2 regions of the Colwellia sp. SU-HH00943 genome follow, and region 2 is predicted to be linked to the other one. Evidence: predicted binding sites of a transcription regulator. Region 2 holds the regulator's gene; the other holds the start of a gene.
The links. Region 2 encodes FliA, which starts transcription of late flagellar genes. Its sites were predicted from a motif close to CTAAAGNTNNNNNNNNNNNNGCCGATA; they were not measured.

Region 1: a site for FliA is predicted at 3,156-3,182, ahead of AC27GZ_RS01460 (HAMP domain-containing methyl-accepting chemotaxis protein). Genes of this name have one in related genera too.

The regions. Positions count from the first base shown of each region.
Region 1 covers NZ_BAAJLW010000001.1:348,624-363,762, forward strand. Annotated here, with positions in the region: gene surA (peptidylprolyl isomerase SurA) at 1-274, shown strand, start outside; gene pdxA (4-hydroxythreonine-4-phosphate dehydrogenase PdxA) at 274-1,266, shown strand; gene rsmA (16S rRNA (adenine(1518)-N(6)/adenine(1519)-N(6))-dimethyltransferase RsmA) at 1,365-2,246, shown strand; gene AC27GZ_RS01455 (symmetrical bis(5'-nucleosyl)-tetraphosphatase) at 2,251-3,072, shown strand; gene AC27GZ_RS01460 (HAMP domain-containing methyl-accepting chemotaxis protein) at 3,325-5,343, shown strand; gene AC27GZ_RS01465 (cold-shock protein) at 5,804-6,010, shown strand; gene AC27GZ_RS01470 (L,D-transpeptidase family protein) at 6,109-7,005, opposite strand; gene AC27GZ_RS01475 (CYTH domain-containing protein) at 7,015-7,659, opposite strand; gene AC27GZ_RS01480 (sulfotransferase family 2 domain-containing protein) at 7,742-8,464, opposite strand; gene AC27GZ_RS01485 (TIGR04211 family SH3 domain-containing protein) at 8,778-9,407, shown strand; gene AC27GZ_RS01490 (glycosyltransferase) at 9,438-10,532, shown strand; gene AC27GZ_RS01495 (capsule assembly Wzi family protein) at 10,619-12,055, shown strand; gene AC27GZ_RS01500 (FAD synthase family protein) at 12,087-12,482, shown strand; gene AC27GZ_RS01505 (CDP-glycerol glycerophosphotransferase family protein) at 12,520-13,563, shown strand; gene leuA (2-isopropylmalate synthase) at 13,969-15,139, shown strand, end outside.
Region 2 covers NZ_BAAJLW010000005.1:167,984-183,122, forward strand. Annotated here, with positions in the region: gene flhA (flagellar biosynthesis protein FlhA) at 1-1,141, shown strand, start outside; gene flhF (flagellar biosynthesis GTPase FlhF) at 1,191-2,729, shown strand; gene AC27GZ_RS14740 (MinD/ParA family ATP-binding protein) at 2,815-3,657, shown strand; gene AC27GZ_RS14745 (RNA polymerase sigma factor FliA) at 3,741-4,460, shown strand; gene cheY (chemotaxis response regulator CheY) at 4,529-4,912, shown strand; gene AC27GZ_RS14755 (protein phosphatase CheZ) at 5,002-5,745, shown strand; gene AC27GZ_RS14760 (chemotaxis protein CheA) at 5,758-7,905, shown strand; gene AC27GZ_RS14765 (protein-glutamate methylesterase/protein-glutamine glutaminase) at 7,933-9,075, shown strand; gene AC27GZ_RS14770 (flagellar motor protein) at 9,068-9,814, shown strand; gene AC27GZ_RS14775 (flagellar motor protein MotB) at 9,811-10,809, shown strand; gene AC27GZ_RS14780 (ParA family protein) at 10,883-11,662, shown strand; gene AC27GZ_RS14785 (chemotaxis protein CheW) at 11,663-12,442, shown strand; gene AC27GZ_RS14790 (chemotaxis protein CheW) at 12,498-12,992, shown strand; gene AC27GZ_RS14795 (DUF2802 domain-containing protein) at 13,026-13,487, shown strand; gene AC27GZ_RS14800 (MlaA family lipoprotein) at 13,662-14,441, shown strand; gene ribH (6,7-dimethyl-8-ribityllumazine synthase) at 14,549-15,013, shown strand; gene nusB (transcription antitermination factor NusB) at 15,024-15,139, shown strand, end outside.

The DNA.
Region 1 (15,139 bases), on a different contig from region 2:
AGGTTGGGCAGATCCAACAAGTTATGACCCTGCCTTTAAGGATGCACTGGCATCATTAGAAAAAGGTGAATACCATAAACCATTTCGCTCATCATTTGGCTGGCACATCGCTCAGTTACATGATAGACGCATGGTTGATGCCACATCACAAATCAACCAAAATCGTGCCTATCAAATATTATATAACCGTAAATTTGGTGTAGAAAGTGCTCGTTGGATCAAAGAAACAAGAGATGAAGCCTACATTGAAGTATTTGAACAGGATGGCAAGTAATGACCAAGCGTATAGCTATTACCCCGGGTGAGCCTGCAGGTATTGGCCCTGATCTCGTCATTGCTATTGCTCAACAGGATTGGCCCGTACAAGTAGTCGTTGTTGCTTCAAAAGCCTTGATTAAGCAAAGAGCAAAGCAGCTAAACATGCCTGTAACCTTAATTGACTTTGATGAAACTATTGAGGCAATACCACAGCAAGCTGGCAGCTTAACTATTTTAGATGTACCGCTTGGTAAGCTTTGCGTTGCCGGTGAGTTAGATACTAATAATGGTGCTTATGTTGTAGATACTCTGCAAGTAGCTAGCGAAAAAAACATGTCAGGCGAATTTGATGCCGTGGTAACAGGGCCTGTTCATAAAGGCTTAATCAATAAAGCCGGTGTGCCATTTAGCGGGCATACAGAATACTTCGCTCACCAAGCTAATTGCTCTGATGTTGTTATGATGCTTGCTACTGAAGGATTACGTGTTGCTTTAGTTACTACACATATCCCGCTTGCTTATGTATCTAAAGCGATCACTTATGAACGCTTACAAAAAGTAACTCGCATACTCCATCAAGATTTACAAACCAAATTTGGTATTGATTCACCTAAAATATATGCCTGTGGGATTAACCCTCATGCAGGTGAAGACGGCCATTTAGGTCGCGAAGAAATTGATACCATGATTCCGGCTTTCAATGAATTAAGAGAAGAAGGAATGGATATCATTGGGCCATTACCTGCCGATACAATTTTTCAAGAAAAATACCTAGCAGATGCTGATGCCATTTTAACTATGTATCACGATCAGGGTTTACCCGTTTTAAAATATAAAGGCTTTGGTGCTTCAGTCAATATTACCTTAGGGTTACCCTTTATCCGTACCTCTGTTGATCACGGTACAGCACTAGAGCTTGCCGGAACGGGCCAAGCCGACTCAGGTAGTATGATGGAAGCGATGAAAACCGCTATTGATCTTGCAAACAGTAGTAAACCACGAGGATAAGCTGTGGTATGTGTTTTTGCTGAAGACCTTGTTCTCTTAGCAATCACTATATGTAATCGAAAAACATACCCGTTAAATCAATTTTTAAATGAGATATTATGAATAGCAAAGTCCACTTAGGCCATCAGGCTAAAAAACGATTTGGCCAAAACTTTTTACATAATGATGCCATTATCAGTGACATAGTGGATGCTATTAACCCTGAGCCTGGTGAAAACTTAGTGGAAATAGGTCCTGGTCTTGGTGCATTAACTGAGCCTGTCGTAGAACGCGCAGGAAAACTTTCTGTGGTTGAATTAGATAGAGATTTAGCGCATAGACTACGTCATCACCCTTTTTTAGCTCCACATTTAACTATTCATGAAATTGACGCACTAAATTTTGATTTCTCTGAGTTAGCACAAGAAAAACCACTGCGTATTTTTGGTAATTTACCCTATAACATTTCAACGCCGCTCATTTTTCATTTGCTCACGTTTAAAGATAAAGTCCAAGATATGCACTTTATGTTACAGAAAGAAGTTGTTGAGCGTATGGCTGCAGGGCCAGATTGTAAGGCTTATGGAAGACTGTCGATCATGTCACAATACCAATGCCAAGTTATTCCGGTGATGGAGATTGGCCCAGAAGCGTTTAAACCTGCACCAAAAGTTGATTCTGCCATTGTGCGTTTAATTCCACATAAAGAAATTAAAAATCCCGTTAAAGATATCAATGCGCTAAATACTGTGTGTTTAACCGCATTTAATCAACGTCGTAAAACTATTCGTAACACCTTTAAAAAACTAATGAGTGTAGAACAACTTGAATCTTTGAACATTGATGCCACGCTTCGACCTGAAAATTTATCCATAGATGACTATATAAAACTTGCCAATTTTATTACCGACAACGTAGTCAGTTTAGAAGCAAACGATGATAAACAATTATCGAGAAAAGCCTTAAGAGCCGCACAGCAAAAATTGAAAGCCAAAGGTTAAGTGCATGGCAACGTATTTAGTCGGTGATATCCAGGGATGCTATCAGGAGCTAAAAGCACTACTATCTCAAGTAAATTTTAACCCAAAAAACGACAAGTTATATGTTGCTGGCGATCTAGTTGCCCGAGGACCAGACTCTCTTAGTACCTTAAGGTTTATCAAGTCATTAGGTAATTCAGCAAAGGTAGTTTTAGGTAATCACGATCTCCACTTACTTGCTGTGTATCACGGTCTTAAAAAAGCGAAAAAACAAGACAAGCTATCAGAACTACTGATTGCACCAGATCTTGATGAATTAATGCACTGGTTAATTCAACAACCATTAATTCAGCAAATCAATAATGAAGACGCCTATATGAGCCACGCGGGAATATCACCGCAGTGGAGTTTATCTGAAGCATTAACGCAAGCAAAAGATGCTCAAACAAAACTTACTTCACCTAAAGCTAAATACTGGCTACAGTCAATGTACGGTGAGCAGCCTAATAACTGGCAGCAAGCCAATAGCCCCGAAGAAAAGTTCAGATATACCATTAATGCATATACGCGTATGCGCTATTGTGATGAAAATAAGCACTTAGAATTCGAGCAAAAATTTTCACCTGACTCATTAACTTCATCTAAAGCGGAACTAAAACTATACCCATGGTATGAACTATCAAATGTTATTAACACTACTACTTGGGTATTTGGCCACTGGGCGGCATTAATGGGCAAGAGCTCACACCAAAATGTTTATGCCCTTGATACAGGTTGCGTTTGGGGTAATCATTTGACGCTGTTACGCTGGCATGACAAAAACATTTTTACTGAATCAGCACATTGAATGCTTTATTTGTACTCAATCTATAAATATTTATGGGTGAAAAACTTATTCATCTTGATATACTCAAGCAGTCTAAAACAAAATTAAACATATTGAGCCCATAGCCGATATGTTTAAGGTAGCTTTAAATGGATAAAAAGCTTAAGCAAAAAAAATAGATTTAAACTAAAATAATAGAATAACAACCTCCTCCCAACGGGTATTATTCAACGATAATTAATGCATATGCTTTTAAACTAACCGGTGGTATTTATGAATTTAACTGTAGCGATGAGAATAATTGGTGGTTTCACCATCATCTTAATTCTACTTGTTTTAACTAGTGTCATTTCTTGGGTTAACCTCAACACTATTAGCGACTCAACCCAACAACAAAACCAATTAGCTATTCCTACGTTAAAAGGAAGTAACCAGTTAAGCCTTGAATTAAACCAAATGGCCAGCTCTACTTTAAAGGGCTTTTATGATACCGAACTAGAAACGTTAGCAAAAAACCTACAATCTTTTCAAAGTATCAATGCAAAATTTAACCCTGAATTTAAGCAGCTCAAAACTCTAGTTCAAAATGAAAATGCGCTGATTACCAACCTCAATAAAGTGACTAAAATTTACACGACTTTTGAGCGAGATGCACAATCAGTATTTGACAATAGAAAGGTGTCAATTGAGCAAAATAATGCCCTAACAGAAAAAGTAAGCGGCCTAGAAGAAAAAGCGGATGATGCCGTGACCTTGTTACTTGATTTAGCTGATCACGACTTAGCTGATACTAAACTTCAACGTGCTATTAGTTTAAGTGAGCAATTAGAAAATCAATTTAACAGCATTGTTTCCTCTTCTTTTGAATACCGAGATTCTTTAGTTGAAAGTACTGCTGAACTCATCGAAAGTGAAATATCTTTCAGCCTTGAAGGCGCACAAGGCTCAGTCAATGATATTATCGCTGAGCTGACTATGAATAGACTTGATGATACCGCGCAAGATTTATCTAGTGCATTTGCCGACATCGAAGAGTTATTATCTTCAACTGGCGGTATTATTTATCACAAACGCTCACAGTTATCAGCTAATCAACAAGCTAAAAACATGTTAGCGTCAGTAGAAGAGAACACCGCTCAAGTTAACACCATTTTAAATAAACAGGTGGAATTAGCGAATCAAACCACCACAGAAGCTACTAAGTTAGTTAAAAGCTCTGTATCTAGTGGTAATACACAAACAGCGGTTATTATGGTTATTTCAATTATCATCGCTATTATTATCACGCGTTTTACTTTAATCAGCATTACTCGCCCGTTATCGCGTGTAAATGACATGCTTAATATTGTTTCTTCTGGCGATTTATCACATAAATTAGATGAAAGTGGTCAAGATGAATTTGCGCTACTTGCTAAAAACTGTAATGTATTAATTGATAGTTTACGTAACTTAATTGAAGGGATTGTTAACCGATCTTCACAACTAGCCGCAGCTGCAGAAGAAACATCCGCTGTAACTGCAGAAAGTACAACGGCTATAGAAGAGCAGCGTAACCAAGTTGAACAAGCAGCTTCTGCAACGACAGAAATGAGTAGTACTTCACAAAGCGTATTATCAAGTGCTAATGATGCACTTGGTGAAATTAAACACGCTGATGATGAAGCTGAGCGTGTAAAAGTTATTTCAGGCCGAAATAGAGATACCATTGAACAACTTGCTGGTGAGGTAGAATCCGCATCACAAGTTATCAATCAATTACAACAAGATAGCGCATCAATTGGCGGTATTTTAGATGTTATTCGTGGCATTGCTGAGCAAACCAATTTACTCGCCTTAAATGCAGCTATTGAAGCAGCACGTGCTGGTGAGCAAGGTCGTGGTTTTGCCGTAGTTGCTGATGAAGTAAGAACCTTAGCTAGCAGAACACAAGAGTCGACTTCAGAAATTCAAACCATGATTGAAGCCTTACAACTAGGAGCGGGTAAAGCCGTGACTGTGATGGATGCTGGTAAGCTCAAAGCCGCTGATTGTGTGACTCAATCAGAAGAAGCGGATAAAGCACTAGAAACGATAACTCATGCAGTACATGAAGCCTTCGACCGTAGCTCTCAAATTGCTAGTGCGGCAGAAGAGCAAAGTGTTGTTGCGCATGAAATCAGTGAAAACTTAGAATCAATTGTAGCCATTGCTGAGCAAACAACAGCAGGCTCACAACAAACCGCAGCTTCAAGCAGTGAAGTGGCTAAGCTTTCTGAAGAGCTACAACAATCGGTTCAAGAGTTTAAGCTTTAGGATACCCTTCATTATTTAATTCATAATAATATTGAAAATAATAAGCCGCTGTTATTAATATAACAGCGGTTTTTTTATGTTTGCTAACAACATCTTCATAGCCTCTAGCGTATTGTCATAGCTATCATCATTAGCCAAATATTCTCTCATAAAACAATAGATGAAATAATGTCACTACTAGTCACAATGTGAATTATAAAGTGTGTTCATGCTAGTTACTCGCAAGTAAAACTGGGGAATTTATTGAGCCAAAGCTTGACATAAACTAAGGCGGCTTTATAATTCCACGCGCTTAAAGTTCGTTTTATATTTTTGTACACCATTACGCTGTTAATATCTCTTCTGGAACTAACACGTCCTGTTTTATAAGTAATAGCAACACTTTTTAGCAAAATTCGCTTTTCGATTAATAAGCTATAAATCAAAAGCGCATCATTACTCATAAATTTAGGAAATAAATATGTCTACTACTACAGGTACAGTTAAATGGTTTAACGAAGCAAAAGGCTTCGGTTTCATCGAACAAGAAAATGGCCCTGACGTTTTCGCTCACTTCAACGCAATTGTTGGTGACGGTTTCAGAACATTAGCTGAAGGTCAAAAAGTTGAGTTCACAGTAACTGACGGTCAAAAAGGCCCACAAGCTGAGAACATTGTTGCACTTTAATTAGCAACAATTTAATAATCGCTTGCGATTATTAAACCAGATATAAAAAACCAGTTACATTGTAACTGGTTTTTTTGTCTCTTTGAAAAGCCTAATACTTACTTGCCAAGTTCCACGACCATGCCATTTGGTTTGTCAAATACCGGCTGTAATTTCTGCCAAAAATCATCATTAGTACCAATAAAGTTTTTCACGGCTTTACTCAACTTAAGCGGTTGTGGGACAGAGTCAATAGATAACGGCGCATGTACTTCAATCAATTGCCTTTGCCCTGATTCATAAGACATCTTAATAGGTTGATCAATAATTCTTACCTTAGTATTTAAAGGCACATTGTCATACATCCACTTAATGTCTTCATCAAACATTCGAATACAACCTGAGCTTGCTCTCATGCCGATACCTATACGTTTATTTGTGCCATGGATTAAATATTCGCTAGCCCCTAATCTTAACGCATACTTTCCAAACGGGTTATCAGGCCCAGGGGGGAACTCTACAGCCATTTCTTTACCATGTTCAGCAAAATAACGTTCACGCATGGCTTGAGTAGGACGCCAAACAGGATCTTTCCTTTTATCACTGATATAACTGGTGGCTATCGGTGTAGGTAATCCCTCTTTCCCTATACCGACAGGGAAAACATGGACAACATTTTCTCCCGGAGGGAAATAATATAAACGCAGCTCGGGTAAATTAACCACAATTCCCTCACGTTTTATAAAAGGTAAAAGCATTGCGCTTGGAATTGTTATTTCTTGACCTAACTCAGGCAAAAAAGGATCTACCTCAGGGTTAGCTGACATAAGGGCTAAAAAACCAACATTATACTGCTCGGCAATTTTTTGAAAATAATCTCCCTTAACAACTTTGTGCTTTTGCACTTCACCAATAAATCGACCATTATTGTCTGGAAGTTGATAAGGTATGGCTTGTATCTGCTTAATACACAGTCCGATTAGCAGTGCACTAGTGATGAAAATTTTTTTCAACATACGTCTATTCTATTTACTTAATGTATCTTGGTATAAAGCATAGCCGCGTGCAGCTTTACTTTGATTACCTGGCGTTAAACTAAATAGCTGTTTTAATTCTTCAGCTAGAGTAAACAAGGCATTTTTGTCGCCTTGCACTAATTCGATTTCTAACTCTTTGATAGGGATTAATTTCGAACTATTTTCTGTACTGATTGTGCCACCATCTAATGCGAGCTCAATAACACTGTCATCATAGTTTATAAGCCACGCTTGACGGATAAAGTTAGTATTAAAAATAATTTGAAGGCTTTGCTCTAAAATATTGAGGTGAAGTTTTTCTGGCCAGATATGCTCTGGAAACAAACTTAAATCTAGCTTATTATTTTCAAGCGCTACATTATATTCTGGACGTTGGTGCAAACCGTCCACCACAATGCCCGCTGTTTTGATGGTTTGCTCAAACTTGCCTTCCTGCGAGCGAATTCTCAAACCCATATCCATTTTTCTAAGCTCAAGTTCGGCATTATCAAAGTAATCATTGACCAACAACTTTTCTTTAAATTCAAAGCTAACTTGTTGACTTGAAAGCATTTCAGTAATTTTAGCTGCCACCATGTTGTTATCAACATCTGTCTCAGATAACAAATACTTAAGTTCTATTTCAACTGTCATTCACTCTACCAATATTTTTTAATGCTTATTAACACACTACCCAAAAGTAGTTCATGGACTCATCACTAAAGAAAACATAAATTTAGCTAGGTAAAAAGTCCTCTTTCTCATACTTAAAGTACTGAAAGTCTTTTTCGTAGATTCTTTCAATAACATCTTTAGATTCTTGACAATAATAGCTTTTCCAAGACTTACGAGCAGACTTATTTCTATGCTCAACTTTTAAAGGGGGTAACTTTAGCTCAGCCATTAAGCGCTCTAACTCTTCATTGTAATTCTCATAACGGCCAATAAAGTCCATATCAATATGCTCAACCCAACAATATTGAGGGTTACACATACTCATCCCTTGAGAGTTATACATGCCGATATCATCCATATTCCCTTCAACAGATTGCCAAAAAGCAAGAAAAGAAGGTTTGTCCTGCATTTTTTTAGTCAAATAAACATACAAGGATACGGCTCTATCGTATGGGTTACGGCAAAAACAAAACTTAAATGATTTCTTATCAAACTCGGCTGTTACATGTTGATTTTGTACTAGCTGGTGATAATCCATATGATCAAAGGTCACAAGACCACGCTGAGAAAAGCGCTTTTTAATTTGATCTAATACTTTAACTTTAATACAGCCATATGTTCTAAGCATATTATAAAGGCTGGTGCCGGCATTCTTGGGAATCCAAATAAATACAGCTTCAGGCCTATTCCGGCTACGAAGATAATGGATGAGTTTATCTAAACGGGTTGAGTGATAGAGGTACTTAATTTGCTTCTCAACAGATTTATTATTTTTTAATCTCATGTAATTACCACTTAATAATTTTAATGATGTCAATTTGTTAGGAAAGCAAAAGATATTCACACTCTTGACAACTTTGCTGGCCGTCATTTTAGTATAAAAGTACTATGCCTATCTATATTTAAATAGCGTAACCGATAAAAACTAGAAAGATAAATAATACAAAGGTTAAATCAGAACAATTAGGAAAGTAGTTAAACAAAGGTAAAGGGAATTTCATGCCGTCTTTGATAGACTATAAATCTAAACTTGCTATCAAAGCAGCAAACACATAATATCATCATTTCAATGATTTATTTTATCTAGTGGTTATTTCATGAATGCTCTAAATATCTTTTCCAAACAAGTACCATTACGGTTATTTCAGCAAAGCATCCTAGGTGTTTTTATCATGTTAACTGCCGTTTTTTCTGCTCAAGCACAAGAAAGTCAGCAAGGTTATATATCGGATGACCTGTTTATTTATATGCATGCTGGACCTGGCACTAATTATCGCATATTAGGTACAATTAACGCTGGCGCTGAAATAAAAATCACAGGTAAATCATCCAACGATTATAGTGAAATTATCGACGACGGTAATCGTATTACTTGGATAGAGTCAAAATATATAACCACTCAACCTGGACTACGTTTTGTGGTTGCTGAACTTAACTCACAATTAGCAAGCAGCAATGATTATAGAGCGCAACTTGATGGCGAAGTAAATGAACTAAAAAGTACTGTAGAGCTTCTCAACCAAGATAAAACCAAGTTGCAAGCCAATTTAAAAAAAGTACAGCAACAACTTACGCAAACTCAAACTAAAGTAAAAGACCAAGACACCAACATAAAAAAACAATGGTTTTTCAATGGTGCTATTGTGTTAGGTGTAGGTTTACTTTTAGGGCTTATCTTACCTAAATTCTTCGCTCGTCGTCGTAGTTCAATGGATAACTGGGGTTAACAGCTTCTTTTAGGCTAATATCAATTTCTCATGAAAATACTTGTCATACCAAATCGTGGCCGTTCATATAATGCAGTTCGTCCTGAAGCTCAATGCTATATTGAATTAGCTAAGTTAGGACATGAAGTAACTGTTATGTCGAGTGCCACTAATGCTTACGTTGATGAGTATAAAAACTCTGCTGTTAACTTTATTGAACTGAAAACCCTTAAAAAGCATAGCTTGTCTGTCATCCAACAAATTCATCAATATATCAAAGCACATGATATTGATATTGTTTATGCCACTGAATCTAAAGGCATTCCCAATGCAGCTTTTGGTTGCATTGGTACCAAAGCAAAACTGATTGCTTATCGTGGTACCTCCGGCGGTATGTATAGAACTGACCCTACTAATTACTTATGCATGCTTCACCCAAGAATTGATGGTGTTATTTGTGTTTCAACACCTTGTACCGATAATGTCAAAAGTAAAGTAAGAAGCTCCATCAAAAATAATGTTAAAACTATTTATAAAGGCCATGATTTAGCTTGGTATAAAGAACCAAAGGCTGATTTAAGCTCCCTTGGTAGTGATAGCAAGTATTTCAATATTCTTTGTATTGGCAGCCCAAGGCCTCACAAAGGCACCAGTGTACTGCTTGAAGCAGCCAAGCAATTAACGGATATAGAAGAATTAAGAATTATACTGGTTGGCGACAACCTCAATCGCGAACCTTTTATCACTCAAATCAATGAGTCTGGAATGAAAGAGCGTATCATTCAGCCAGGTTTTAGAAGTGATGTTCCTGCGATTGCTAAAGCTTGCGATTTATTAATTCTGCCCTCATTAAGTAAAGAAGGCTTATCTCGAGTAGTACTTGAATCACTCTCAAATGGGACCCCAGTTGTTTCATCAGAAAATGATGGTGTATTAGAAACTATTGAAGATGGTGTTAATGGTTATTTAGTGCCTATAGGCGATACGACAGCACTCGCTGATAAAATTAGGATGCTATATAAAGATAAAGATAAACTTGCTTTAATCACAAGTAACGCAAAAGATGTCATCAAAACTAAAATGTCGCATCGTCAAACTGTGTTGCAAATGGAACAATATTTTACCGATATATTAACGCAATCCTAAAGTTAATTTTGACCTGTATCTAGTAATTACAGGTGTAGCTCGTTAAAATAATCAGCCAAATTATGCTTAAAGTTGAAGTAACCTTTTTGAATTTTTTTAAATTTCCCGCCCTATTTGGGCTATGCTTAATTGCTTTTAGCAGTATTGCTAAAGGCCCATCGCCTTATTTACCCCTTCAAGTAGAGCCTTTGATAGAGCTAGAATTAAATCGTTTAGCGACACTAGCAAAGTTGCCGATTTTAACCAAACCTTATCATGCAGCAACTATAGATCGTTATTTAGCAAAAGTTGAAGATAGTCACCCTGGCTTGCACAGAAGAATTACAAATTATATTAAACGCTATAAGCAAGATGCTGCTATCACTTATGCTTCAGCTGAGCTAAGTTACGCTAATGAAGAAAATATTCCCCTTGCCAACCAACGTGGCCAAATGGCTGATGCAAATTACAGCGCTGCATTTAGTGGCTTTTGGCAGGCTAATCAGTACCTGATTGTTAATGGCGGCGGCCGTTATTATGAAGGTGGTGATTATCTAAGAACTAATAGTTTTGTTTCGTTTGGTGTCGACCTGCTACAAGTTGATGTGGGTTACAGAGAGCACTGGGTATCTCCTTTTCAAGACAGTGCTGTATTACTTTCTACCCAAGCAAAACCACCACTAAGTGTCACCATAAGCAACCCAACCCTTATCACCGACTTCAATATAAAATATGAAATGTCTATAGGTATATTAGATGAGCACGATGGTATTCGCTTTGATCGTGATGAGCCAGCTGTTTCTGGAGAGCCATCTTTATTAATGATGCACTTAAGTGCTCAACCTTTTGATTGGTGGACAATCGGTTTTAACCGAACACTCATGTTTGGCGGTGATGAACCTGTTACCTTAAAAGACATTTGGAACGCAATTATTGACCCTGTGAATAGTGATAACTGCGGTGGTGTGGGAACCGACTTGCAAGATTGTAGTGAAGAGTTTGGCAATCAACAGGCATCTATTACCAATAAATTTGATTTAAATTGGTTTAACATGCCCTTTAGTTTTTATTATGAATATGCGGGTGAAGATACCAATAACTACACTAACTATAAACTCGCTAACTTAGCCAACAGTTTTGGCCTCTTCTTTCCTTATTTAAATGAAACTATGTCTGTGAACCTAGAGTTCACCTCATTTCAGTCAGCTTGGTACACGCATCATATTTATGCTGAAGGCTATTCAAATGACGGCGTGAAAATGGGCCATTGGTGGGGCACAAGAAAAGATCCTAAAGATAAAGTTGGCGGTGAATCAGGCAGTATTCGTTTTGATTGGCAAAACAGTGATGACTCCCAAATTTCTTTTCTTTACCGTACCGCTAATTTCAACAACTCTAATTATGCTGACTACCAACAATCTCATGAGTTAGAAATTAATTACTCTAAAGCCATTGATGCTGCCTTTTTAGGGCTAAAGGTGTATTTTGGTCAGAATAATTACGGCGAAGAGTTTATTCGAACCAGCGTATCTTACACATGGTAAAGTACTAGTCAATTAACGGAGAAAATTGAGCATGAGAGTAATAACTTTTGGTACTTATGATATTTTCCATGTTGGACATGTCAATATATTAGAAAGAGCCAAACTTCATGGCGACCACCTGATTGTTGGTGTTTCATCCGATAAGCTAAATATCGCTAAAAAAGGTCGACCACCTGTTTATACTGAGGAAGATCGCCAACACATTATTCGCTCAATGCGCTGTGTCGATGAAGTTTTTTTAGAAGAATCTTTAGAATTAAAAGCCGAATATATAAAATACTATAACGCTGATATATTAGTGATGGGTGATGACTGGCAAGGAAAATTCGATCACTTAAAAGATATTTGCCAAGTTATCTACCTTCCCAGAACACCTTCCGTATCAACAACGGAAATTATCGAAGTAGTACAAACTAAACGCCTTTAGTGTTAAAAATTAACTATACATTGCTCAAGGAAATATCATGGCAGCAACACGCTATTTATTTTATATAGCGCATAATTACTCCTTTGAAATTTTGCGTCCCATGCAAACGCGCATTTTAGCTGCGGGTGATGAAGTAAAATGGCTTGCTGTTGGCAAAGAAGTAACCCAAAGCTACTTTCATGATAACGAATCTGTTTTATCTTCTATTGATGAAGCACGAGCGTATAATCCTGACGCTAGCTTTGCGCCGGGCAATGAAATTCCAAACTTTATCCCTGGGCTAAAAGTGCAAGTTTTTCATGGCCTTGAATGGAAGAAAAAAGGTCATTTTATCATTCGTGATTTTTTTGATTTATATTGCACTCATGGCCCTGCAACGACGAATCGCTTTAATACCTTAGCACAGCAACATGGTTTTTTTGATGTTGTCGAAACCGGGTGGCCAAAACTGGATTATTTATTCACAACTCCAGCAATGCCAATAAAGACTGAGTTACATAAAGAAAATAAAAAGATTATCCTTTATGCGCCCACTTTTTCGCCTGCCTTAACCTCTGCCCCTGCTTTATTTGATGAAATTAAACGTTTAAGTGAACAAAAAGATTATCACTGGTTAATAAAATTTCACCCAAAAATGGCTCAAAACTGGTTAGAACAATATCAAACTTTAGTCAAAAGTAATGTACAAATCATTGAAACCTCAAGTATTAATGAATTATTGCAAACCGCAGATATCATGGTTTCAGACACTTCCTCTGTGATTGGCGAGTTTTCATTACTAAACAAAGCAACCGTCAGCTTAAATAATAAAGAGCCCGGTGATTACTTAGTTAACATTCAATCAGCAGAGCAACTTGAGCAAGCTATAGTAACAGCGCTGCAGCCTGGCGAGAAATTACAAACGGCAATTAAAGCCTATGCTGACGACCTTCATCCCTATAATGATGGTCAATCAGCCCAACGTATATTAACGGCGACAAAGGTGATGTTAGAAAACGGTAAAAAAGCAAAAAAACGTAAGCCGTTGAATATTTTTCGTAACTTAAAGCAACGGAAAAAACTTGGCTATTGGACATTATAATGTTGTTTTGCCGCTTGATATAACAAAACCATCTAGCCATGCAGCTTTTTTCATTTGACCAGTTAGAGTATTAACGTTATAAATACATACATTAATAAATTTTATTTTACTCTTTATGCGTAATTGATGCATAATCAGTAAAAATGATTAAGCAAATATTTAAAAATGAAAGTAATGATTAAGCACACTCTCCTCAACCTCCTCCTCGTACTCATTGTGCGCGGCTAGGTTTTATTGCTTATTCAAACATTTTAGATATTACGCTAAAAATAAAAACAGATAAGAATTCAATTAAAACCCGCGCTAACTAACGCGGGTTTTTTACGTCTATGTGTTAGTTAGCATTTAAACCACTCCGGTGGCATAACGTTAAATAAATATTAGGCAAAAATAAAGGATATCAACATGAGCAACACAGCAACCAACTCAAAAGACAATGTCATTATCTTTGACACGACTTTACGTGATGGCGAACAAGCCCTAAACGCCAGTTTATCTGTCCATGAAAAACTGCAGATTGCCCAATCGCTTGAGCGTTTAGGTGTTGATATTATGGAAGTTGGTTTTCCAGTATCATCCCCGGGTGATTTTGAATCAGTTCAGCAAATCGCTCGCGTTATAAAAAACTCACGTGTTTGTGGTTTAGCCCGTGCTGTTGAAGCCGATATTGATGCTTGTGCGCAATCGTTAAGTGTTGCTGATCAATTCCGTATTCACACCTTTATATCCACGTCAGATGTGCATGTACAACAGAAGTTACGTAAAGAGTTTTCTGATGTACAAGCGATGGCAGTACATGCGGTGAAATACGCCCGAAAATTTACTGATGATGTCGAGTTTTCTTGTGAAGATGCAGGCCGAACACCGATTGATAATTTATGCCGTATGGTGGAAGCAGCAATTGATGCAGGGGCAACAACGGTAAATATTCCAGATACAGTTGGATACACCTTACCTTTTGAATTCCAAGGTATTATTACCAACTTATTTAACCGTGTTCCTAATATTGATAAAGCAATCATCTCTGTACACTGTCATAACGATTTAGGTTTAGCTGTTGCTAACTCTATGGCTGCAGTTCAAGCAGGTGCTCGTCAAATTGAATGTACTATCAATGGCATTGGCGAAAGAGCAGGTAATTGTTCATTAGAAGAAGTTGCCATGATAATGAAAACGCGTGAGTCATTATTGAACGTATACAGCAACATAAATCATCAAGAAATTGCTCGCACCTCAAAACTTGTGAGCACTGTATGTAATATGCCTGTGCAACTAAACAAAGCAATTGTCGGTGGCAATGCCTTTAGCCATTCTTCAGGTATACACCAAGACGGCATGCTAAAAGCCAGCAATACCTATGAAATTATGACTCCTGAAAGTGTCGGTATTGCCAAAACCAAATTAAACTTAACCTCACGTAGCGGCCGTCATGTTATTAAGCATCGCATGGAGAGTTTAGGTTACCAAGAAAGTGATTATGAACTTGAGCAATTATATGCAGACTTTTTGGCTTTAGCCGATAAGAAAGGCCAAGTATTTGATGATGATCTAGAAGCATTATTATTCAACATTCAAC
Region 2 (15,139 bases):
TGCTTATTGGGGCACTAAGCGTAAAGCAAGTAAAGCGGTAGAACTAGAAAAAGTTGCTCAAGAAGAACAAGCTCAAACCAAACAAAAAGAAGAAGAGGTTAAAGAGCTTGATTGGGACGATGTTAACCATGTAGATGTCATAGGTTTAGAAATTGGCTATCGACTAATTCCTTTAGTAGATAAAGCTCAAGGCGGCGAGTTACTGAGTAGAATTAAAGGGGTACGTAAAAAACTATCACAAGAGTTTGGTTTTTTAGTGCCGGCAGTTCACATTAGAGATAACTTAGATTTAGATCCTAATACCTATCAAATATCGCTAATGGGCGTCACTATTGGTAGTGCGGAAATTAGGCATGATCAAGAATTAGCCATCAACCCTGGGCAAGTATTCGGTAAGCTTGACGGTGTAGTGACAAAAGATCCAGCGTTTGGTCTAGATGCAGTTTGGATCAATCAAAACCAACGTGAGCAAGCACAAACACTAGGCTACACTGTGGTTGATTCTGCAACGGTATTAGCTACACACTTAAGTCAAATTCTGACAAATAATGCTTCTCAACTGCTTGGTCATGAGGAAGTGCAGAACCTGCTTGATATGCTAGCTAAATCTTACCCTAAATTAGTTGAAGGTCTTATTCCTGAGATATTAACGTTAGGCACAGTGGTTAAAGTATTACAAAGTTTAATGAATGAAGGGGTTGCGGTACGCGATATGCGCTCTATTGTGCAAACATTGGTTGAATATGGGCCTAAGAGTCAAGATGCTGAAGTTTTAACCGCCGCAGTACGAATCACGCTACGTAAATTTATTATTCAAGACTTAGTAGGCGCGGCCTCGGAAGTACCTGTCATAACCTTGGCACCTGAGTTGGAACAAATGTTGCACCAGTCAATGCAAATGGCAGGTGATGATGGCGCAGGGATAGAGCCTGGTTTAGCAGAGCGTTTGCAAAAATCACTTACAGAAGGAGCTCAGCAGCAGGAGATGGCGGGTGAGGCACCTATATTATTAACGTCAGGAATTTTACGAACCGTACTAGCGAAATTTGTTAAATACACAATACCTAGCTTACGCGTAATTTCTTACCAAGAAATTCCAGATGATAAACAAATTAAAATTGTTAGTGCCATTGGGCAGTAAATAATAGCTTGAGTAACGAGCACAGAAGTTACTAAATGAGAGGTTGATCGTGAAAATTAGACGTTTTGTTGCCAAAGATATGCGTAGCGCATTAGCACAAATTAAAGAAGAATTAGGTGCAGATGCGGTTATTATGTCAAATAAAAAAATCCCCGAAGGGATTGAATTGATGGCTGCAGTTGATTACAGCCAATCAGTTCCCGACGCAAAACCTGAGCATCAAGTTGTTGCTGACGATAATCCTGAAATAAGTAATGATGTGGTAAGTATTAGTGCACCGCCAAGCCAACAGGAAGAAGGGCGTATTGAGCCTAAGATCCCTATGGATAGCTTATCTGCATTACTTGGGCGCCAAGTACAACAACCTCCAGCCCAGCAGCCCCAAACTCAACAATCTCAAACACATGAGCAAAATCAAAGCACGGTTACTGGTAGCAGTGAAAGTGATGAGAATATTGAGCAGCAGTTACGTAGTTTCACTGAGCGCTTACGTCATTCAAGCCCAGACGGCACTATTCCTGCGCCTTATGAGGTAGCAGCGCAATCAACTGGTGAGCCACAAGGGCATACTTCAGTTGAAGCACAACAAATGGCTAAACAATTAAGTGAGCAGCAAAATGCTCAACCTTTAACGCAGCAAGCGAGTGTTAGTCAGCAAGATTTTGATAAAATGCAACAAGAAATGGCGTCTATTAGACAATTGTTAGAGCATCAAGTGTCTGGCCTAATGTGGCAAGATATGGCGCAAAAAGATCCACACAGAGCTGTACTTGTTTCCCGTTTATTATCACTGGGATTAAATGAACAAATTGCCGATCAAATTGCCGGTTATGTACCAGCGGGACATCATGAAGAGCAAGCATGGCAAGCGGCCACTAAATTGATCAGTGAACAAATTAATACGACACAAAACGATATTATTCAGCGAGGCGGCGTGATTGCTTTGGTTGGTCCAACAGGTGTTGGTAAAACTACAACTATCGCTAAATTAGCTGCCCGGTTTGCGCAAGTTCATGGTCATGATCAAGTCGCACTTATTTCAACTGATACCTTTAGAATTGCAGGCTTTGAACAATTAGCAACTTACGGGAAGATAATTGGTTGTCAGGTTAAACTTGCTAAAGATGCACAAGCGCTTGATTCATTACTTCAACAATTTGCGCAAAAGAAATTAGTACTAATTGATACTGCAGGTATGGGCCAAAGAGATATGCGTTTAGCTGAAAATTTAGCCAACTTAGTGTCTAATGCACGTATTCGAATTCGTAATTACTTAGTGCTTGCTGCTAATACTCAACAACAAGTTATGCAAGAAAATGTTGAGCGCTTTAAAAAAGTGCCGTTATCGGGGTGTATTTATACTAAACTTGATGAAAGTATCAGTATTGGCGAAATAATTACAACTTCAATTCAAAATGGCTTACCAATAGGGTACCTTACAGATGGTCAGCGAGTTCCTGAAGATATTAAAGTTGCAAATGCTGAGAAATTAGTTACGCTTGCGGACAAAATGGCAGCAAAGTCAGTAAAGAGCAATCTTTATACAAGCGCACGGTCAATGCCGGTAGCACCAGCCGTCGCTATGTAATAAAGTCATAGTACTTTAATAATTGTAGTTTTCTTCATGGCTGTAAAGAAGTAATATAATAAGAATTATCAAAGAAGTAGTGTTAATGGCAGATCAAGCGAGCGGCTTAAGAAAAATGAAGGACTTAAAAAAAGTTAAAGTAATCGCAGTTTCGGGTGGTAAAGGTGGCGTTGGTAAAACGAATGTTTCCCTTAATACTGCAATAGCACTGGGTCAACAGGGCAAACGAGTGTTAGTACTTGATGCTGACTTAGGTTTAGCTAATGTTGACGTTATGTTGGGGTTAAGAGTTAAACAAAACCTTTCTCATGTATTATCAGGCGAGTGTGAACTTGATGATATTATTATTACTGGCCCTAGCAACATAAAAATTATTCCTGCCACATCAGGCTCGCAATCTATGGTTGATTTAACACCATCAGAGCACGCGGGCTTAATTCGCGCTTTTAGTGAAATGCAAACCCAGTTTGATGTACTTATTGTAGATACGGCTGCGGGTATTTCAGACATGGTATTAAGTTTTACTCGAGCATCTCAAGATGTGATGTTAGTGGTTTGTGATGAGCCTACATCAATAACTGACTGCTATGCATTAATGAAACTATTGAGCAGAGACCATGGCGTTTTTAAATTTAAAGTGGTCGCTAATATGGTTCGTAGTCCTAAAGAAGGACAGCAGCTTTTTGCTAAATTAACAAAAGTGACCGATAGGTTTTTAGATGTAGCACTCGAGTTAGTCGCTGTCGTGCCTTTTGATGAAAATATTAGAAAATCTGTACGAAAACAACAGGCCATAGTTGAAGCCTTTCCAGATTCACCTGCAGCCAAAGCTTTTAAGGGACTAGCCACTAAAGTGATAAGTTGGCCTATTCCTAAACAAGCCTCCGGTCATTTAGAGTTTTTTATTGAACAATTACTTGATTATTAGTAATTAATTCACCACCCTTAGTAAGGGTAAACAATAATAAATTGATTCAATAAACAGTATAGTTTGAGCGAGAATGATATAACGTGGTAAAAGCGAGCGCTTACAACAATCAAATAGATAAAACGGTGTTGTTAGAACAGCATACCGTATTAGTCAAACGTATTGCCTACCATTTATTAGCACGTCTACCCGCTAGTGTCCTTGTTGATGACCTTATTCAATCTGGCATGATTGGCTTATTCGAAGCTGCAAATAATTTTGATAACGCCAAAGGGGCAAGCTTTGAAACTTTTGCTGGTATTCGTATTCGCGGTGCTATGCTTGATGAAATACGCCGAGGTGATTGGACGCCTCGATCAGTACATAAAAACAGCCGTATGGTCAGTGAAGCCATTAAAGTTCTTGAAGCAGAATTAGGCCGAGATGTTACTGATATAGAAGTTGCTGAAAAACTTGATATTTCATTAAATGAATACCATCATATATTAAGTGAGGTTAGTACAGGAAAAATACTTGGTATCGATGACCTTGGTGTTAGTGAAGATGCTATTAATTTTGATGAATCTTGCCATGGCGATGATCCTTATCAAGACATTGAGCATAGTGCTTTTAAAAAAGGGCTTAGTGAGTGTGTTTCCTCTTTACCCGAGCGAGAAGCTTTAGTACTGTCTTTGTACTATGATGAAGAATTAAATTTACGTGAAATTGGTCAAGTTTTAGACGTGAGTGAGTCAAGAGTGAGCCAAATTCACAGTCAAGCAATGCATAGGTTAAAATCACGTATGCAATCTTGGCAAAGTTGAGTAGAATAAGTAGTAACTTAGTAATTAATTTATAAAATAGAAAATCAGATGTTTCGCTGGAGGGTGCCTTGGATAAAAATATGAAAGTGCTTGTTGTTGATGACTTTTCAACCATGAGACGTATAGTGAAAAATTTGTTACGGGATTTAGGCTTCACCAATATTCAAGAAGCGGATGACGGCAGTACAGCTTTACCGATGCTTCAAGGTGGTGACTTTGATTTTGTTGTAACCGATTGGAATATGCCTGGCATGCAAGGTATTGACTTATTAAAAGCCATTCGTGCTGATGCGAGTTTATCGCACATTCCTGTATTATTGATAACAGCTGAAGCGAAAAAAGAGCAAATTGTTATGGCTGCTCAAGCAGGTGTTAATGGCTATATTGTTAAACCATTTACAGCAGCAACGCTTAAAACAAAATTAGACAAAATTTTTGAGCGCTTAGCTTAGTTTCTGCTTTTATTAGGCAATATTTTAAAGCTATAGGTAAATTGCCCGATAAATCTAGTAATGCTTTGGTTTAATAGTAAGGACTTTGCATGAGTATCGCAATGGTAGGCCGTGTTTCTTTGGAGCAGGCTAAATCTTTGGTTGAGTATTTAGAAACGGATCAGCAAGAAAAAGCTGATGCGTTGATTGCTGAAATTCAAAACCCAATCAATTCTGAGTTGTTTGCTGAAATAGGTAAGTTAACGCGTCAACTTCATGACTCATTAACTAACTTCCAGTTAGATTCCCGTTTAAATGATTTAGCGACGGCAGATATCCCTGATGCTAAAGAACGATTAAATTATGTCATTACTCGTACTGAAGAAGCCGCAAACAAAACGATGGATGCGGTTGAGTCTATTTTCCCTGTTGTTGATAATATTGCTGATCAAGTTCGTGCAGTTAACCCCGCTTGGACTAAACTGATGAATAATGAAATAGACTTAAAAGAATTTAAGAGTCTATGCGGTGATATTGATACACTGTTGGTCACAACGGGTAAAGAAACAGCCCATATACATAGTTTAATGACTGATGTTTTGATGGCACAGGACTTTCAAGACTTAACAGGGCAAGTTATTCGTAAGGTAATCGACTTAGTACGTGAAGTAGAAGACAGCCTTATCAATATGTTAACAGCCTTTGGTATTTCTGCGGAACAAGCAAAAGCAGAATCAACACCTAAGATGGGCGACAACCTTGTTGAAGGGCCAATTGTTAATTCAGAAAGTAGAGATGATGTTGTTGAAGATCAGGACGATGTAGACGATCTTTTATCAAGTCTAGGTTTTTAATAGGAGTTACGGATGTCTTTTGAAGCAGATGAAGAAATTCTACAAGACTTTTTAGTTGAAGCGGGTGAGATACTTGAATTGCTTTCAGAGCAATTAGTTGAACTTGAAAATGATGTTGATAATGCTGATTTACTTAATGCAATTTTTCGTGGTTTTCACACAGTAAAAGGTGGTGCAGGCTTTCTTTCGTTAACTGAATTGGTTGACGTGTGTCATTTTGCTGAAAATATATTTGATTTACTTCGAAATGGTCAACGCTCTGTAACAGCTGAGTTGATGGATACTATTTTATCTGCGCTTGATACCGTTAATGACATGTTTGCCTTAGTGCAAAATAGAGAGCCATTAGTGGCAGCAGAGCCTGAGCTTTTAGCTGAACTTCATCGTTTGAGTGTTCCGCAAGGTGAGGAAATTGAAGACTTACCAGAGCAATTAACTGCTGAACCGGCTCCTGAACCTGAAGTGCAAGTTGAAGAACCAGTTAATGAAGAGTCTAGCTCAACTGATGAAATGAGTGAAGATGAGTTTGAACGTTTGCTTGATGAGCTACACGGTAGCGGCACTCCAAGTGCTGTTGAAACGCCAATTACTACTGAAACCCCACAAGTTGAAGAATCAACAAATAGTGATGAAATATCAGATGATGAATTTGAATCTTTACTTGATGAACTTCATGGGCAAGGAGCTTTTTCTTCAGACACAGGAAATGCTTCCCCAGCATTAAATACTGCTTCAGATGAAATTAATGATGATGAATTTGAAAGTCTGTTAGATGAATTACATGGTAAGGGTCAAGCACCAAAAGCAGCAGATACAACGCCTGCTGAACCTGAAACACCAGTAGCGTCAACGCCTAAAGCTAAACCTACACCTGCTAAAGCTCCCGCTGCAAAAGCAAAACCCGCAGCTAAAGCAGCTAGTAAGCCAGCTAAAGCATCAGCAAAAGCGGCTCAACCTTCAACGCCACAAGGTGAAACCACGGTAAGGGTTGATACTAAACGCCTTGATAAAATCATGAATATGGTTGGGGAGTTAGTATTAGTTCGAAATCGATTAACTAGCTTAGGGCTTACTTCTGATGATGAAGATTTAAATAAGGCTGTTTCTAATTTAGATGCGGTAACTACCGATTTACAAGGTGCTGTGATGAAAACTCGCATGCAACCTATTAAGAAAGTTTTTGGTCGATTTCCTCGTGTAGTACGTGATTTAGCGCGTAGTTTAAACAAAGATATTAAATTAGTACTGGAAGGTGAAGATACCGATTTAGATAAAAACCTTGTAGAAGCGTTGGCTGATCCACTTGTGCATTTAGTGCGTAACTCAGTTGACCATGGTGTTGAAGAGCCTGATAAACGTGAAGCAATGGGAAAACCGCGTCAAGGTACAGTTATACTATCTGCTTCACAAGAGGGTGACCATATCCTGTTAACCATTAAAGATGATGGCGCGGGTATGGATGCAGAAAAGCTTAAGAATATTGCCATAGAACGTGGTGTTCTTGATGCTGATGCTGCGGCAAAAATGCCTGATAAAGAAGCCTTTAGCCTAATCTTTGCGCCAGGTTTTTCTACTAAAACTGAAATATCTGAAGTGTCAGGCCGTGGTGTTGGTATGGATGTGGTGAAAACTAAAATCACCCAACTAAATGGTACTGTTAATATCGACTCTGAAATGGGTATAGGTACGGTATTAGAAATTAAAGTGCCGTTAACTCTCGCAATTTTACCTACACTTATGGTAGTAGTAGGAGAGCAAACCTTTGCATTACCGCTTGCTTCAGTAAATGAAATTTTCCATCTTGATTTAACCAATACTAATAGCGTTGATGGTCAGCTAACGATTATTGTTCGTGAAAAAGCGATACCATTATTTTATTTAGATCAGTGGTTGGTAAGAGATTATGAAGATAAACCTCGTGACAAAGGACACGTGGTCATTGTCCAGTTAGGAAATCAACAAATAGCCTTTGTAGTTGATCGATTAATTGGCCAAGAAGAAGTAGTTATCAAACCACTCGATCGGCTCTTACACGGTACGCCTGGTATGGCTGGTGCAACTATTACCAGTGATGGTGGTATCGCGCTGATTTTAGATATTGCGAATTTATTAAAATTTTATGCAAAAAAATCACCGATAAATAAAAAATTGCGCTCATAGCTGAAATTGATTAAGTAGAGGATATAAATGGCCTATAAGGTGCTTGTTGTTGATGATTCAAGTTTTTTTAGACGACGAGTCACGGATATTTTAAATAAAGATCCACAGCTAGAAGTGATTGATGTAGCAGTAAATGGGCAAGAAGCTATAGAAAAAGTGCTTTCCTTAAAGCCTGACGTGGTTACCATGGATATTGAAATGCCAGTATTAAATGGTATTGCAGCGGTAAAAAAAATCATGGCTCAATCACCTACCGCAATTTTAATGTTTTCTTCTTTAACCCACCAAGGTGCTACTTCAACTATAGAAGCTCTCGAAGCAGGTGCTTTAGACTTTTTACCTAAAAAGTTTAGTGAAATTGCACAAAATAGTGATGAAGCTGGTAGCTTGTTGCGTCAACGTGTTGTTCAACTTGCTAGAAAGCGCACGTTTAGCAAAAGTAGCTTGTCAACAAGTCGAATTTCAAGCACAAGAGCTTCAACAGCGCAAACTCCCCTTACTACACGTAAATCTCAAGCTTCTCTGTCAAAGACAGTTAAAGAGTCTAGTGACAATAAACAGCAAGCTAGTTTTAAAAAAGCTTCGGGTAAAAGTTATAAATTATTGGCGATTGGCACCTCAACTGGAGGGCCTGTTGCACTACAGAAAATTTTAACTCAATTTCCTGCAAATTTTCCTTTGCCTATTATTATGATTCAACATATGCCTGCTACCTTTACGCAAGCATTTGCAAATCGTTTGAACACGTTGTGCAAAATTAACGTTAAGGAAGCAAATGATGGTGATGTGCTAAAACCTGGTTGTGCTTATTTAGCGCCTGGTGGTCGTCAAATGATTATTAGTGGTACAGAAAATGCAGCTAAAATCAAAATAATTGATGATAATTCAGCAAAAATAACCTTTAAACCTAGTGTTGATGTAAGTTTTGGCTCGGCAGCAAAAATTTATAGTGGCTCTGTTCTAGGTGTTATCTTAACCGGTATGGGTGCTGATGGTAGAGAGGGATCACGAATGTTAAAAACAAAAGGTGCAACAATTTGGGCTCAAGATGAGCAAACTAGTGTCGTTTACGGTATGCCTCAGGCAGTGCATGCAGCGGGTATTTCTCAGTTATCATTACCACTAGAAGATATTGCTACGGCTATTTTAAAGGAAGTTCAACATGGATAAGCTGAGTATTGCAGGCTTATTTGTTGCAATACTAGCTATCTATTTAGGGTTTATTTTAGATGGCGGCTCAGTTGCTAGCTTATTTGAGTTACCTGCCTTTGTTATTGTCTTTGGTGGCACGATTGGAGCTGTTATGTTGCAGTCTTCAAGTGTTCAATTCTTTCATGCTTTATCTTTATTAAAATGGGTGTTCTCACCGCCAAATTATGATATCGACCAAGGAATTGATAATATCGTTTCATGGGCTGAAAAGGCGCGTGAGTCGGGCTATCTAGTATTAGAAGATATTGCTTTAGATGAAGAAGAGCCTTTTACTCAAAAGGGCCTGAACTTATTAGTTGATGGTGTTGAAGTTGAGAACTTAAGGGTTTCTCTAGAGCTAGATCTTGATATTTTCCGAGAACACAACTTACGTTCAGCGAGTATTTTTGAATCAATGGGAGGCTATAGTCCGACCATTGGTATTTTAGGTGCTGTGCTTGGATTGATTCATGCAATGAATAACCTTACTGAGCCATCACTACTTGGGCAAGGAATTGCCACTGCCTTTATTGCCACAATTTATGGTGTTGGTTTTGCTAACCTAATATATATTCCGGTAGCGAATAAAATTAGAGCCATTATTCATCAACAAACCATGTATCGTGAAATGATTTCTGAAGGCTTAAATTCAATTGCTCAAGGAGAAAACCCACACGCCATTGAAAATAAGTTATCTGCTTTTAGGCTCACACAATGAATCGATACCGCAAAGAGCGCCATCAAGTAGAGCAAGATAATGTCCATCGTTGGCTTATTTCATATGCTGACTATATGACTTTGCTTTTTGCTTTATTTGTTGTGCTTTATGCTATGGCAATGGTGAATGAAGAACCTTTTGAAACCATTACTGAATCAGTAGGTCGTGTTTTTCAAGCCAATGATGAATTGCCGAAAAATCGCGGTCATGGTGACGATATCCTAAACGTAAATTCTAGCAAAACAAATAAAAAGCTTTATGGTAATGGTATTTTAGAGGTTGCAGGACCCCAACCCTTGGAAGGTGAGAAAACCTTATCAAATATTTCAGATTCGCAAGTAGGTACTAATTTAACGTCTTTAGAAGATGAGCTTCATACCGCATTGTATGAATTAGTTGAGTCAGGCTACGCACAATTGCAAATAGATGGTGATTGGCTAGAAATAGAATTAAATAGCGGTTTATTATTTCCCAGCGGCTCTTCTTCTGCAACCAAGGCCGCAAATGATATCTTAGCAGTTATTTACGATGTTCTTGGTGATGTCACTAACTTTGTACGTGTCAGAGGCTATACTGATAATCAGGCGATTAATACTGAAATTTTTTCCTCTAATTGGGAGTTGTCTGTTTATAGAGCAACATCAATACTTCGAATATTGGAAGAGCAAGGGATGAACCCTGCTAGAATGGCGATAGAAGGATATGGCGAATATTATCCTAGTGCCGATAACGCTACCGCTAGTGGCCGAGCTAAAAATAGAAAGGTAGTAGTTGCTATTTCTAAATATGGTTTAGAAAAATCTAACTTACTTAACGCACCTACGATCAGCGTAAAAGATGTTGAAAAGATAACAGAAGTAGCAGGTACAGATGAGCAAAATGGTGAAGTTAAAATTATTCGTTTACCTAATGGTGGTATTCGGATAACAACACGTAATGAAGCTGAATCATCAGAACAAGGGAATAGCGCTGTTGACGATAATGAAAATAATTAACAAAATTAATATCTTGCCTATATAATATTATAAAGCAACGAGTTAGTTTTATTTTAAATAATAGGAATGTGTCTTGGAAGTTTGGACGGTAGCAAATCAAAAAGGTGGTGTTGGTAAAACAACCACAACTATTGCTTTAGCGGGCTTGTTAGCTGAATGTGGCAAAAAAGTGCTGCTGGTTGATACCGACCCTCATGCTTCTTTGAGTTATTATTTTGGCATTGAGTCTGAAGATTTAGAGCTCAGTGTTTATGATCTGTTTGTACAGGTTTCATCAAAAGAGCAAATATTACAAAGCTTGTGTCCGACAAAATATGAAAATATTGATATTTTGCCAGCAACCATGGGGCTTGCAACGCTTGATCGTTCGCTAGGCGCTAAGGGCGGTATGGGGCTAGTATTAAAAAAAGCCATGCAAAAACTTGCTGAGAATTATGATTACGCCTTAATGGATTGTCCTCCGGTGTTAGGTGTGTTGATGGTGAATGCCTTAGCAGCTTCTAACCGAATTATTGTACCAGTTCAAACTGAGTTTTTAGCGTTAAAAGGCTTGGACAGAATGATTAAAACTATGGATATAATGCAAGGTGAGCAAGAAGAGCCTTTCGAATATACTATAGTTCCTACTATGTTTGATAAACGAACAAAAGCGTCACTTTCAGCATATCAGCAATTACAAGATGCCTATAAAGAGAGGGTATGGCCAGGTGTTATTCCCATCGATACTAATTTTAGGAATGCGAGTATTGCTCAAAAAGTGCCTTCGCACTTTGCTTCAAACTCGCGAGGCGTTTTTGCTTATAAAAGTTTATTAGATTATTTAATGAAATTACCCAATAGAAGTAGCAGATAAATGGCAAAATCACTGGCTGCAAGCAACAAAGTTATGAAAAGTTATCTGTCAGAGTTACTGACAGAGGAAAGTGCTGAGCAAGAAAAAGAAGCGATTAGCTTACCTAATAAAAAAACTGAAGTGGTTGAAAACAGCCGCCTAGAAGCGTTACTACAAAATGTAAATGCAGAACTTGATATTGCGCCATCAGAAGTAGAAGTTAAACGAGAGGTTACTACTCCTAATATTGTAGAGCCTATTACAGAGGATCTTAACCAAGAAGAAACAGCCTTAATTACACAAAAAAGTAGCGGCGATGATTTTATTGCTAAAACACCTAAAAGTTATCGGCAAGGTGATTTTCAAGCACTTTTTTTTGATGTGGCTGGGTTAATTATTGCTGTACCGTTAATTGAACTTGGTGGTATTCATAAAGTGTCTAAAACAACCCCTTTAATGGGGAAACCAGACTGGTTCAAAGGTGTTATGCTTTATCGTGAAGATAAAATCAATGTAGTTGATACTGCAATGTGGGTAATGCCTGAAAAATGTAACGATACTTTAAAAAATTCGCTAAACTATCAATATATTATCATGCTAAGTGATAGTGGCTGGGGCTTGATGGCAGAAAACTTAGTTGATACGGTAGTCTTAAAACAAGATGAAGTGAAATGGTTAGACAATTCAACCAAGCGACCTTGGTTGGCCGGCTTAGTAAAAGATAAAATGTGTGCCTTATTGGATGTAAATGCATTAACAGTATTACTCAATGAAGGTAGCGGAATTAATCAACTTGATTAATACTATGATTAGATAAACAATTAATTGATAAAATTAAATATAAGAGGCAAGTGGTATGTCTGAAGAAAGACGCAGTACTAGTGAGAAGATAGATGCAAATGATGAAGTGCTTCAATGGGTAACATTTAAGTTAGAAAATGAAGTATACGGCATTAACGTTATGCAAGTTCAAGAAGTCTTGAGATATAGTGAAATTGCACCTGTGCCTGGAGCGCCACTTTATGTTTTAGGTATTATTAATTTACGTGGTAATGTGGTAACTGTTATTGATACTCGCTCTCGCTTTGGTCTAGAGCCATGTGATGTTACAGATAATACTCGCGTTGTGGTTATTGAATCAGAAAAACAAGTCATTGGCATATTAGTTGATAGTGTCGCTGAAGTTGTGTACTTAAAAGCTTCTGAAATTGATGATGCACCGAACGTAGGTAATGAAGAAAGTGCACAATTTATTCAAGGTGTTTCTAACCGCGATGGTGAATTACTGATTTTAGTCGATTTAGATAAGTTATTATCTGACGACGAATGGGATGAATTGAAGCAATTCTAAACCTATAGCATAACCATTGAGTTACTAATTTCTATGTCTATTTTGGCTGTACCTGTTATTGCTGTGCTTGCGTTAGTGTTAAGTTTACTATGTTGTATACTTATTTGGCTTTTATCAACTCGATATAAAATGAAAGTTGCCGTCGTAGAAACTCAATCTCAGGCAACTGAATTATTGCTTGCTCGCCTTCAATCTGCCAATGAACAATTAATGCATGAAACACATAATGCTTTAGCTAAACATGAGGAAACAGCGCTAGAAAATGCTCAAGTTTCTAAACAGCTGGAGCATAGAATTAAAACCCTCCAATCTCAACTGACAGAGCAGCAAACTACAATAGAACAATTACAGGTTGCACAAGGTGAAGATAAGTTCTATGCCCGTGCCATTAAGTTAGCCAAAAAAGGCGCTAACCTTGATGAAATTGTTAGTGAGTGTGAATTGCCTTATGCTGAAGCTGAAATGTTATTGTCTGTTTATCAACGAAAAAGTTAGTTAAGTAAAACTGATAAGCTAGAGCGTTAATAGATTCATTTTATTTCGCTTTAAGTAGCTTAATAATCTCAGAAACCAATTTCAGGTTAAGTTAATTATATGTTAAACTGCGCTGCTTAGTTTTCACTATCAAATCAAGTTTTTATTTATCGCTTATGGCAAGGACTTAGGCCTGTGAACTTTTCAGTATCTCTTATTTCTCGTTTTTTTATACTCATCTCGTTTGTTGTGTTAAGTGGTTGCTCTTCAACTCCTACGACTGATGAAGGTGTTAGTGACCCTCGAGATCCACTGGAAGCGATTAACCGTCCTTTTTGGACTTTTACATGGGATTACGCAGATAAGTACGTCGCTAAACCTGCCTCTGAACTTTACACTACTTATACGCCGCCATTTTTACGTACAGGCCTTTATAATATGGCGCTTAACTTAAATGAACCATCCAGTGTTATCAATAATTTGTTACAGCTTAAATTTACTGCCGCTGCTAAAGGAACGGGTCGTTTCGTCTTGAATTCAACCATAGGTTTATTTGGTTTTTATGATCCTGCCAGTGATTTTGATTGGTCAGGTGAACAAGAAGAATTTGGTGAAGTGTTAGGTAGTTATGGTGTGGGTGATGGCCCATATATTGTGATACCAGGGCTTGGACCAAGCTCTGTTAGAGAAGAAGTAGGGGATTATATTGATGGTTTGTATTGGCCACTTGCCGTCATTGATTTTTGGCCAAATATTGCCCGTTTAAGTGTACTTGCGTTAGAAAAAAGAGCTGCTATTCGTGATCAAGAGCAACTTGTGCTTGAATCTGAAGATCCTTATGAATTTATCAAAAATGCTTATTTTCAAAATATGAACTATCGTTTATACGATGGTAACCCTCCTATTGTCATTGACGAAGACGAAGAAGATGAAATTGATGCATTACTCGATGAATTTGATGATCTGGATGAATGATTGCAATAAAACCCTACACATAAAACATAAACGAGTACCTATATTGAATACAATTTGTTAGAATTGCGTCAATTTTTTATTCAACCCACTATATTGGAAATTATTAGATGAATATCATTGAAGGTTCATTTGAAGCTAAAGGCAAAAAATTTGCTGTTGTTGTATCACGTTTTAACCACTTTATAGTTGATAGCTTATTAGAAGGTGCTATTGATGCCTTAAAACGTCATGGTAGTGTTGCTGATGAAGATATTACTGTAGTTCGTGTTCCTGGTGCTTATGAATTGCCATTAGCGGCAAAAAAATTAGCGGCTAAAGGTAATTTTGATGCCATTATTGCTATCGGTGCTGTTATCCGTGGTGGTACACCACATTTCGATTTCGTAGCTGGTGAGTGTAACAAAGGTTTAGCACAAGTATGTTTAGAATCTGAGATTCCTGTTTCTTTTGGTGTTATTACTACTGATTCTATTGAACAAGCTATCGAACGTGCAGGTACTAAAGCAGGTAATAAAGGCGCAGAAGCAGCTCTTGGTGCGCTAGAAATGGTTAACGTTCTTAGTCAAATTTAGGAAATATATTTTGAAGCCTTCACCAAGAAGAAAAGCACGTGAATTAGCTGTTCAAGCGGTTTATTCATGGCAAATTAGCCAAAATTCAGTAGCAGATGTTGAAGTTAACTTTATTACTGATAATGC